DNA from 2 places in the Paraburkholderia graminis genome. Region 1 is predicted to be linked to the other one. Evidence: riboswitches for the same ligand, from Rfam matches in the RefSeq annotation. Region 1 holds a riboswitch; the other holds the start of a gene.
The links. Region 1 has a riboswitch for thiamine pyrophosphate ahead of thiC (phosphomethylpyrimidine synthase ThiC). Riboswitches for the same ligand answer to the same signal wherever they lie in the genome.

Region 1 (5,030 bases):
GGCCGACCATTTTCGCGAGCAAATCGGCCGGCAGATGCGTGACCGCGCCGAGCACCGTAATCGGCACGCCGAGCGCGCCGAATGCGACCGGCGCGGTGTTGAAGATCAGCGTGAAGGTGAGCGCCTCGAGCGTCGGAAAGCCGAGCAGGATCAGCAGCGAACTGGTGATCGCGACCGGCGTGCCGAAGCCCGAAATGCCCTCGAGCAGCGCGCCGAACGAAAAACCCACCACGACGAGCACGACGCGGCGGTCGTTCGGCAGATTGTCGATCATCCACATGCGGAAGGCGGCGAAGCGGCCGGAGCGCTGCGCGATGTTGTACAGCAGGATCGCGGTGAACACGATCCACATGACCGGCCAGCACGCGAACACGGCGCCCGCCGCGACGGAGTCGAGCGCGAGCCCCACTGGAAACTTCCACCCGGCAATGGCGACGATCAGGCCGACGACGAGTCCGGCGAGCGACGCCTGCCACGCAGGCCGGCGCGCCCAGCCGAGCAGCACGAGCACGACGATGATCGGCAACGCCGCGACGAGAAACGACGCGAGCAGCGAATCGCCGATGGGGGTGAGTAGTTGATGAAACATCACGTCTCCTTCGTTGTTGTTCGAAATCGACGCGAGATTGCCAATGACGGGACGCGTCGCTGGTGCAGGACGGATGAGCGCCGCCGGGCACGAAAGCGCCAGGCGGCTCGCTTTTAAACGCTTACTGTGTGAGGCTTAACCAAGCATAGAGCCCGAGGCTCGCGCGTCAAGAAGGGAAACTACGGGAGGAGCGAAAGCTCAGTGATGATGACCGTGCCCGCCGCCGCCCCACGACCAGCCGAAGCCGATCGACACGGCCGGCCCATACCAGCCCGGATAGCCGTAGCCGTACCAGGCCGGATAGACCGGTGGCGGATAGTAGGCGGGATAAGCCGGCGCAACGTACACCGGCGGCTGCGCGACCACATACGCGGGCGGCGAAGCGGCCGCGCCGGGCTGCGGCTGCTGGCCATATTGCGCCTGCGCCGACTGCTGCTGCATGGACTGCGCGCCCTGCGAGTCGCCGGTCGTGCCGAGCGGCACTTCACGCTGGGTAGCGCTCGCGGGCACGGTCGCGTAATACGACGGATAACCCGCGTAATAGCCAGGGTAGTAGCCGTACGGGTAATAGCAGCCCGACAGCAGCAACGCGCTCGCAGCGCCGCTCAACGCGAGCCGGCCGCGGCCGATGCGCCGGCGAGGCGCAACCGTCGCGAACTGCATGCGAATAGTATGAAAAGTGTCGATGACGCGGGACTTCATGGCGCGCTCCAGTTTGCAAACAACGCGGCCGACGCCGTCGTCGGTACGTTATCGCACGAGCTTACGCCGACGGCGCGCGAGGAGGTTTGCAAAACCGTAACGGCGTATTTCGCCTCATTGCAGCCGCGCGTTGCGGCTCTTCATCCTGCGCCGTTTCGATGCGGCACATCCGCATAGATTGTGAGCAAAGCGGACGGGGCATGGCGCCCGGTCCGCTTTGTCCGGTCATACGAGGCGATTACTTGCCGACCTGGTTGCCGATCACGCCGCCGACGGCCGCGCCGCCCAGCGTGGACAGCGCGCTGCCGCCGATCACGGCACCCGCCGCGCCGCCGACGCCCGCACCGATCGCGGTGTCCCGTTGCCGCGTCGTCATACCCTCGCACGCGGAAAGGCTTGCGACAACCGCCACGATCATCGCAAGCGAACCTATCTTACGAATCGATCTCATGATGTTGACTCCCTGTTGTAATTCGAAACCGCCTGTCGTTATTGTTCGTTCGCTTTGATCTTATCGCCGGAACCGGTTTCCAGATGTATGCGGTTGTCAGCAGACTGACGGTTTCGTAATCAAATGTTTCCCTGTTTGCAGCATCGCGTGTGCCTGACCTATGGACGAAAAAAAGCCCGCAAGCGCGGGCTTTTGCGTGGCGGAAGGTTGCGCGCGCATCGAGTGGGCGACGGCATGCGTCCCACGCGATGCGCGAACGCATCACTGCCGCTGATAAATCTCAGCGCCTTTCTTCATGAACTCGATCGACTTCACTTCCATGCCTTTCTTCAGCGCTTCGTCGTCGGTGACGCCTTGCTGCGCGGCGAACTCGCGCACGTCCTGCGTGATCTTCATCGAGCAGAAGTGCGGGCCGCACATCGAGCAGAAATGCGCGACCTTCGCGGAATCTTTCGGCAGCGTTTCGTCGTGGAATTCGCGCGCCTTGTCCGGATCGAGGCCGAGGTTGAACTGGTCTTCCCAACGGAATTCGAAGCGCGCCTTCGAGAGCGCATTGTCACGCACCTGCGCGCCCGGATGACCCTTCGCCAGATCGGCGGCATGCGCGGCGAGCTTGTACGTGATGATGCCGGTCTTCACGTCGTCCTTGTTCGGCAAGCCGAGGTGTTCCTTCGGCGTGACGTAGCAGAGCATGGCCGTGCCGAACCAGCCGATCATCGCCGCGCCGATGCCCGACGTAATGTGGTCGTAACCCGGCGCGATGTCGGTGGTGAGCGGCCCGAGCGTGTAGAACGGCGCTTCGTCGCACCATTCCAGTTGCAGGTCCATGTTCTCCTTGATCAACTGCATCGGCACGTGGCCGGGGCCTTCGATCATCGTCTGCACGTCGTGCTTCCACGCGATCTGCGTGAGTTCGCCGAGCGTCTTCAGTTCGCCGAGCTGCGCTTCATCGTTCGCGTCGTAAATGGAACCGGGGCGCAAGCCGTCGCCGAGCGAGAAGGCCACGTCATACGCCTTCATGATTTCGCAAATGTCTTCGAAATGCTCGTACAGGAAGCTTTCCTTGTGATGCGCGAGGCACCACTTCGCCATGATCGAGCCGCCGCGCGACACGATGCCGGTCATGCGCTTCGCCGTCAGCGGCACGTATTGCAGACGCACGCCCGCGTGAATCGTGAAGTAATCGACGCCCTGTTCAGCCTGCTCGATCAGCGTGTCGCGGAAGATTTCCCACGTCAGGTCTTCGGCCTTGCCGTTGACCTTTTCGAGCGCCTGATAGATCGGCACCGTGCCGATCGGCACCGGCGAATTGCGGATGATCCACTCGCGCGTTTCGTGAATGTGCTTGCCGGTGGACAGATCCATCACCGTGTCGCCGCCCCAGCGGATCGCCCACGTCATCTTGTCGACTTCCTCGCCGATCGAAGACGTCACCGCCGAGTTGCCGATGTTCGCATTCACCTTCACGAGGAAGTTACGACCGATGATCATCGGCTCGCTTTCCGGGTGATTGATGTTGTTCGGAATAATCGCGCGGCCGCGCGCCACTTCTTCGCGCACGAATTCCGGCGTGATTTCGGTGACGCCGTTCGGACCGAACGCGCTTGCACCGAACGCCTGGCCCGGATGCTGGCGGCCCATCATCGCGGCGAGCTTTTCGCCGTTCGGGCCGCTCGTCTTCAGGCTCTCCAGATACTCGGCGCGGCGCTGGTTTTCGCGGATCGCGATGTATTCCATCTCCGGCGTGATGATGCCTTTACGCGCGTAGTGCATCTGCGAAACGTTCTTGCCGGGGATCGCGCGGCGCGGCGTGCGATGCAGGCCCTGGAAGCGCAGGTCGGCGGTGGCCGTGTCGGCCGCGCGTTCGCGGCTGAAGTCGCTCGACAGACCCGTCAACGCTTCCGTGTCGCCGCGTTCCTCGATCCAGCGCTGACGCAGTGCGGGCAAGCCGGCGCGAATGTCGATCTTCGCGTCCGGATCGGAGTAGGGGCCCGACGTATCGTAGACATAGACCGGCGGATTCTTTTCGCCGCCGAAGCTGTCGGGCGTATCCGCCTGGCTGATCTCGCGCATCGGCACGCGGATGTCGGGACGCGAGCCCGTCACGTAGACCTTGCGTGAGTTGGGCAGCGGCGCGACGGCGGCTTCATCGACGTGGGCGTCGGCGGAAAGGAACTTCGGATTGGCGTTCATGCATGTTCTCCGTGTGTCGGCCGGAGTTAAGCGCAATGACGCCTTGCTCCGGTCCCATTCAATGTGGGGCCGCTAAGCAGGAGACGAGATGGAAGTAGTCGGAATTCGCGAGAGGTGAGGCTAGAGACTGGCTGCGAAATCCGTACGCTTCCCTGCGCTGGCATTATCCAGATCAGGTTCAAAGGGTATTTCTCACCCACGTGGCACGGACCTCCGACTTCCGTGCAACGCAGGACCCCCGCGTTAGCAGCGCACACGATACACCGGGCGGGCGCTGCTTGGCAACCCGCGCGCGATGCGTGAGTGCTAATGCGGGGCAGCGCGCGGTGGTTTGCTTCGGCGGCTGCGGGCGGAGAATCGCTGCGCTCTCGCATGCGCGATTTGCGCACTATGCTTGTAGTGACGCGGCATGCAGAACGCAGAACGCAGAATGCAGCACGCTATGACGCGCCGCAGCACCGGCACGGGTTGCTTAACGCGTGAAGTCGTCCGCAGCTTCCGGCTGATACAGGATTTTCTCGAGCTTCAGCACTTTTTCGGCGCCGCTCGGCGGCATGAAGTGAATGTGCTCGCCGCGCTTCGCGCCGAGCAGCGCGAGGCCCACCGGCGAAAAAACATTCAGGCGGCCATGAGCGAAGTCGGCTTCGGGCGGATAGACGACCGTCCACGTCATCTGCTCGCCGCTGCTTTCGTCGACGAGCGTGGCCTGCGAGTTCATCGTGACCACGTTCGCCGGAATTTCGCGGGAGTCCACGATCACGGCGCGCTCCAGTACGTCGTCGAGCATCTCCTGAAAACGGGCGTTCGCGCCGGGCGCGGCGGCGTGCTTCTCAAGACGCGCGACGTCGAGTTCGGTGAGGTAACACTGCTTGGTCCTTCTGGTCGTCTTCACGGCGGCTACTCCAATTCGATCTGCAATCTCTGTACGAGAATAGGTCATGCGGATGGGATCGGCCCGGCGCTCCGACAGTCCCTTGAGGGACGACGCAGCTTCAGGCAAGGAGCAGGCTGCGTCAGTCGGGGTGCCGGGCGGCGAGAAGCGGAACCGTTGCCGGCAGAAGCGTTCGCGACGGTTCGCCGGCCCTTTGCGGCGCG
Region 2 (5,030 bases), 910 kb from region 1:
GCGCGTCGGCGGTTTGGGGGGAAGTCATTTGCATCATCTGGTCTCCGGCAAGGCGGGGCGGGCGGCGATTGCTCGTGATCGTGCGTGGTCGTGCGTGGTCGTGTTCGCTCGTCTGCGATTGCGTGAACGGCTGGCTTGGTTTGGCGCGGCAACGCGCTCAACCGCCGGCCACGGGCTGCACGACGTCCAGCTTGTCGCCCGGCTGCAATGCGCGCGCCGCATGCTGCGTGCGCGCGACGAAATCGCCGTTCAGCGCGACGGCGAACGGCGGCCGCGCGCCGTACGCGGCGAGCGCATCGGCGACAGTCGCGCCTTCGGGCAGCGACAACGGCTTCTGATTGATATGAATGTCCATGGTGTTCGAATACGGTTCAGTCGATGGCAATTGCGCAGGCGTTCGCAGCGTCGCGCCGGCGGCCGGCGCTCATGCGGGCTCCCGCGCGCGCTGCTCGTGGAACAGTTCGCTCCAGCGCGCGGCGCGCCGCCAGTCCGCGAACGCGTCGGCGTCGCCGATGCGTCCGTCCAGCAGCGCCGCCGCGAAGCGCGCGGCTTCGTCGGCGACCTCGGGCACGATCATGTAGCCGTGCCGGTACAGCCCGTTCACGCGCAGCGTCTGCGCGCCGTCCCACAACAGCGCCGGCCGATGATCGGGCAAGGTCGGACGGCACTGCGAATTCAGTTCGAGAATGCGCGCCTCGCCGAAGCCCGGATGCACGGAAAACGCCGCGCTCAGCAGCTCCAGCGCGGATCGCACGCTGACGGGCGACATGTCCTCGCCTTCCACCTCGGTGGCGCCGATCACATACAAATCGTCCTGCTTCGGCGCGATGTAGAGCGGATAACGGGGATGCAGCAGCCGCACCGGCCGCGTCAGATTAATGCCGGGCGCGTGCACGCGCGCGACTTCGCCGCGGATGCCGCGCAGCGTCGGCAGCACGGGTTTCGCGCCGAGGCCGCGGCAGTCGATGGTGATGCGCGCAGGCGGCAGCGCCCCATCGAGCACGGGCGTATTCCAGTGCGTTTCCACACCGCGTTGCGCAAGACCCGCCGCCAACGCACGCAGCACCTGGCGGTTGTCCAGTTGACCTTCGCGCGGCAGCAGCCAGCCCTGATTGAAGCGCCCCGCGAGCGCAGGCTCGGCCGCACCGAGTTGCGCGCCGGCCAGCGTGACAAAGCCGCCGTCCAGCAGTTCGGCCGGCGCGTTCGAGCGCACGCGTCTTTCGAACAGCGGCGCCTCAGTCCGATCCGCGTGATGCCAGACGACGAGCGTGCCATTGCGCTGGAAAAACACCGGCTCGGGCAGCCCGGCCAGCACTTGCGGCCAGGTTTCGAGCGATGCGGCGCCGAGACGCGTAATCAGAAGTTCGGCGCTGGCGGCTTCGGCAAGCGGCGCGAGCATGGCGGCCGCGACCCACGCGGCAGCCTGCGAGCCGTCGGCGTCGCCGCGCTCATAAAGCGCCACGCGATGTCCTTCTCCGGCGAGCCGCCACGCGACGAGGCGCCCGCACAGACCGCCGCCGAGCACAGCGAAATCGGGTTGTGCGGCGCGGCTCATCGTGCGCGCTCCGCTTCGATACGACGGACAAAAGCAATGCAGCGCGCGTCAAGAACGGCGCGACAAGGAGCAAAGCACATAACTGAACAATAGGCGGTCATCGAGTCCTTTCCGTACGGCCGACAAAAAGCGCGTACCCAGGACGAAACCGGCGGGCAAGGCCGGCCAGGCAACATGCGTACTCCAATGAAGTACGCCGCCCGGCGGGGAATGGAAGACTGGCTGCTTCCGGAAACTTCCCGCGCCGGTATTACCCGGATCGGGTGCAAAGGGTCTCTCTCAGCCTCGCAGCCGCAGCGTGAGAATCACGCCGCTCAAGTGCAAAGCACCCCTGTTTCGTCGAAGGTCATTAGACCATAAAAGGCGCGGCGCTCGCAAACGAGCGGCGCATCGCGGCGCACGCGGCTTGATCCGGCACCACCTTTTGCGCCTTACGCTTTAGCCGGATGAGCGGCCCAGCGCTCTGGCACAATGCCACGAGAGATGACGCGGAAAACGCGGCATCGCGCGAACGGTCGGCGGTTATGTCGCGGCGGTGCTCGCGCAGAGGCGGCAGCAATGACTGCCGGCTTCGCGCCGGCGCCGCGAATTAATTTTCGCTTAAGGGCTTCGCGCCAGAATCGGCAGTCGCCGCGGCGCCCGGCCGTCAGCCGCCGTGACCGCGCAGATATGCACAGACAAGACACGACAGATACGAAGACCCGCGAGGGGTCGGCCCGCGTGGACCGGCCCGAATCGAACAGCACTCCCAGGACGCTCATGACAACGAATACTTCTGTCAGCCCCGCGCTGCCGCCCGACGAGAAAGTCTCCGCATGGAGCCTCATCAAGCCTTACTGGGTGTCGGAAGAAAAAAAGACGGCGTGGGGGATGCTCATCGCGATCATTGCGATGAACCTCGCGGTGGTATGGATCAACGTCCGCCTGAACCGCTGGAGCGCCGACTTCTATAACGCGCTGCAAACCAAGAACGTACGCGACTTCCCGCATCTGCTGATGATCTTTTCCGGGCTCGCGTTCGGCTACATCATCCTCGCGGTGTACGGACGCTATATGCGCCAGATGCTCGGCTTTCGCTGGCGTCAGTGGCTGACCACGCGCTATCTGAACGAGTGGCTGCACGACAGCGCGTTTTACCGGATCGAGCGCGACCGCCTCGCCGACAACCCAGACCAGCGGATCAGCGACGACCTGCAGTCGTTCGCCACGACCACGCTGTCGCTCACGCTCGATCTGCTGTCCACGGTCGTCACGCTCGTCTCGTTTATCACGATCCTGTGGGCGCTGGCCGGCGCGCTGACCATCACGCTCGGCGGCGTGCCGCTGCAGATTCCCGGCTACATGGTGTGGGCAGCCGCGCTGTACGCAGTGGTCGGCTCGCTCGTGATCCAGAAAGTCGGTCATCCGCTCGTGCCGATCAACTATCAAGCGCAGAAAGTCGAGGCCGATTTCCGTTTCGGCCTGATCCGTCTGCGCGAGAACGCCGAGCAGATCGCGTTCTACAACGGCATGGACACGGAGAAGACGAACGCCCATTCGCTGTTCGGCCGCATCCGCGATAACTGGTGGCAGGTCATGAAGTACACGAAGCGGCTCACCTTCGTGCTGAGCTTCTACGGTCAGATCGCGATCATCTTTCCGCTCGTCGTCGCCGCGCCGCGTTATTTCGCGGGCGCCTTCACGTTCGGTGTGCTGATGCAAATCTCCAGCGCATTCAACACGGTCAGCGATTCGTTCTCGTGGTTCATCAACAGTTACTCGACGCTGGTCGAATGGCGCGCCACGGTCAACCGTCTGCGCGAATTCAAGCGGGTCGTGCATGCGCCGCGTCTGAAGGAATCCGTCTCGCCGGCCACCGCGCACGGCGGCATCAACCTGCATTTCGTCGACGCCGACAAGCTCTCCACCGACGGCCTCCAGCTCGCGCTTCCGAACGGCAGCCCGCTCTCGCGCATCCGCGACATCGTGATTCATCCGGGCTCGCGCTGGCTCGTGCGCGGGCCGTCCGGCTCGGGCAAGAGCACGCTGATGCGCGCGCTCGCCGGCTTGTGGCCGTTCGGCGATGGTGCGATCGATGCGCCCGTCAACGCCCGCATGATGTTCATTCCGCAAGTGAGCTACATGCCGATCGGCACGCTGAAGGCGGCGCTCGCGTATCCGTCGGCGGCCGACACGTATACGGACGACGAATGCCGCGAGGCGCTCGTCGTCTGCCACTTGTCGCAATACGCGGACCGTTTGCAGGAATCCGCGCACTGGACGCGCGTGCTCTCGCCGGGCGAGCAACAGCGCCTCGCCGCCGCGCGCGTGCTGCTGCACAAGCCCGACTATCTGTTTCTCGACGAAGCGACGAGCGCGCTCGATGCCGAGAACGAAGCGCGTCTTTATCGCCTCTTCACCGAGCGGCTGCCGAAGGCGGCCATCGTCAGCGTCGCGCATCGCGAATCGCTGGCGGCGTTCCATGACGAAACGCTCGAAGTCGAGCGCGCCGGCGAAGCGGTCGCGGCATGAACCCGGAGAGCGCCGCAGCGAGCGAAGCCAGTGCGGGCTTTGATCGCGTCGTGCTGATCACCGGCGCGGGTTCCGGCATCGGCGCGGCGCTGGCCCGGCGGATCGCCGCGCCGCGCACCGCGCTGATGCTGCACGCACGCGGCGCCGAGCGCGAGTCGCGCGAGCGTCTCACGCAGGTTGCCGCCGATTGCAGCGCGAACGGCGCGGCCTGCGCAACGGTGACGGGCGATCTCGCCGAGCGCGGCGCCGCGGAACATGTGGTGCATCAAACGCTCGCGAACTTCGGCGCACTCGATCAACTGGTCGCGAACGCAGGGCATGCGCAGCGCCAGACGCTCCAGACGCTCGATTCCGATGTGCTCGGCGCCGCATTCGCCGCGATGCCCGCCGCCTTCGCGGCGCTCGTGAAGCGCGCGACGCCTGCGTTGGAAACCTCGAAGCGCGGCCGCGTGATCGCGCTGAGTTCGTTCGTCGCGCATCGTTATCGCGCGGATACGCCGTTTGCCGCGACCGCCGCGGCCAAGGCGGCGCTCGAGTCGCTCGCGAAAACCGCAGCCGCCGAACTCGCGCCGCATGGCGTGACCGTGAATTGCGTCGCGCCCGGCTATACGCGCAAGGACCGCGGACCGAGCGCCGATAACGCCGCCGTGTGGACGCGTGCCGCGGAATCGACACCGCTCGGCCACATCGCCGAGCCCGCCGACATTGCCGCGCTGATCGCCTTCCTGCTTTCCGACGAAGCGCGTCACATCACCGGCCAGGTGATTCACGTCGACGGCGGACTGACGCTCGGCTGATTCACACCGCCGCGCGCCGTTCGCCAACGCACTCGCACCCGTACTCACATTCGCGCGAGCCGCGGCAAGATCCCGAAACACGCGAGAACACCTCGAAAGCATTTGCGAAGCGGGCAAGCTTTTCAGCCCTTTGAAACGAGCCCGAAACAGCGACGATAGTCGTGCGC

Region 2: another riboswitch for thiamine pyrophosphate. It lies ahead of CUJ91_RS16285 (FAD-dependent oxidoreductase); the one in region 1 lies ahead of thiC (phosphomethylpyrimidine synthase ThiC).

What each region holds. Positions count from the first base shown of each region.
Region 1 is NZ_CP024934.1:2,721,590-2,726,619, reverse strand. Features, by position in the region: gene CUJ91_RS12080 (L-lactate permease) at 1-589, opposite strand, end outside; gene CUJ91_RS12075 (hypothetical protein) at 788-1,291, opposite strand; gene CUJ91_RS12070 (glycine zipper 2TM domain-containing protein) at 1,530-1,742, opposite strand; gene thiC (phosphomethylpyrimidine synthase ThiC) at 2,004-3,935, opposite strand; TPP riboswitch at 4,067-4,185, opposite strand; gene CUJ91_RS12060 (GreA/GreB family elongation factor) at 4,408-4,827, opposite strand.
Region 2 is NZ_CP024934.1:3,630,363-3,635,392, forward strand. Features, by position in the region: gene CUJ91_RS16275 (thiazole synthase) at 1-28, opposite strand, end outside; gene thiS (sulfur carrier protein ThiS) at 158-355, opposite strand; gene CUJ91_RS16285 (FAD-dependent oxidoreductase) at 425-1,555, opposite strand; TPP riboswitch at 1,775-1,898, opposite strand; gene CUJ91_RS16295 (ABC transporter ATP-binding protein/permease) at 2,315-4,066, shown strand; gene CUJ91_RS16300 (SDR family NAD(P)-dependent oxidoreductase) at 4,063-4,863, shown strand.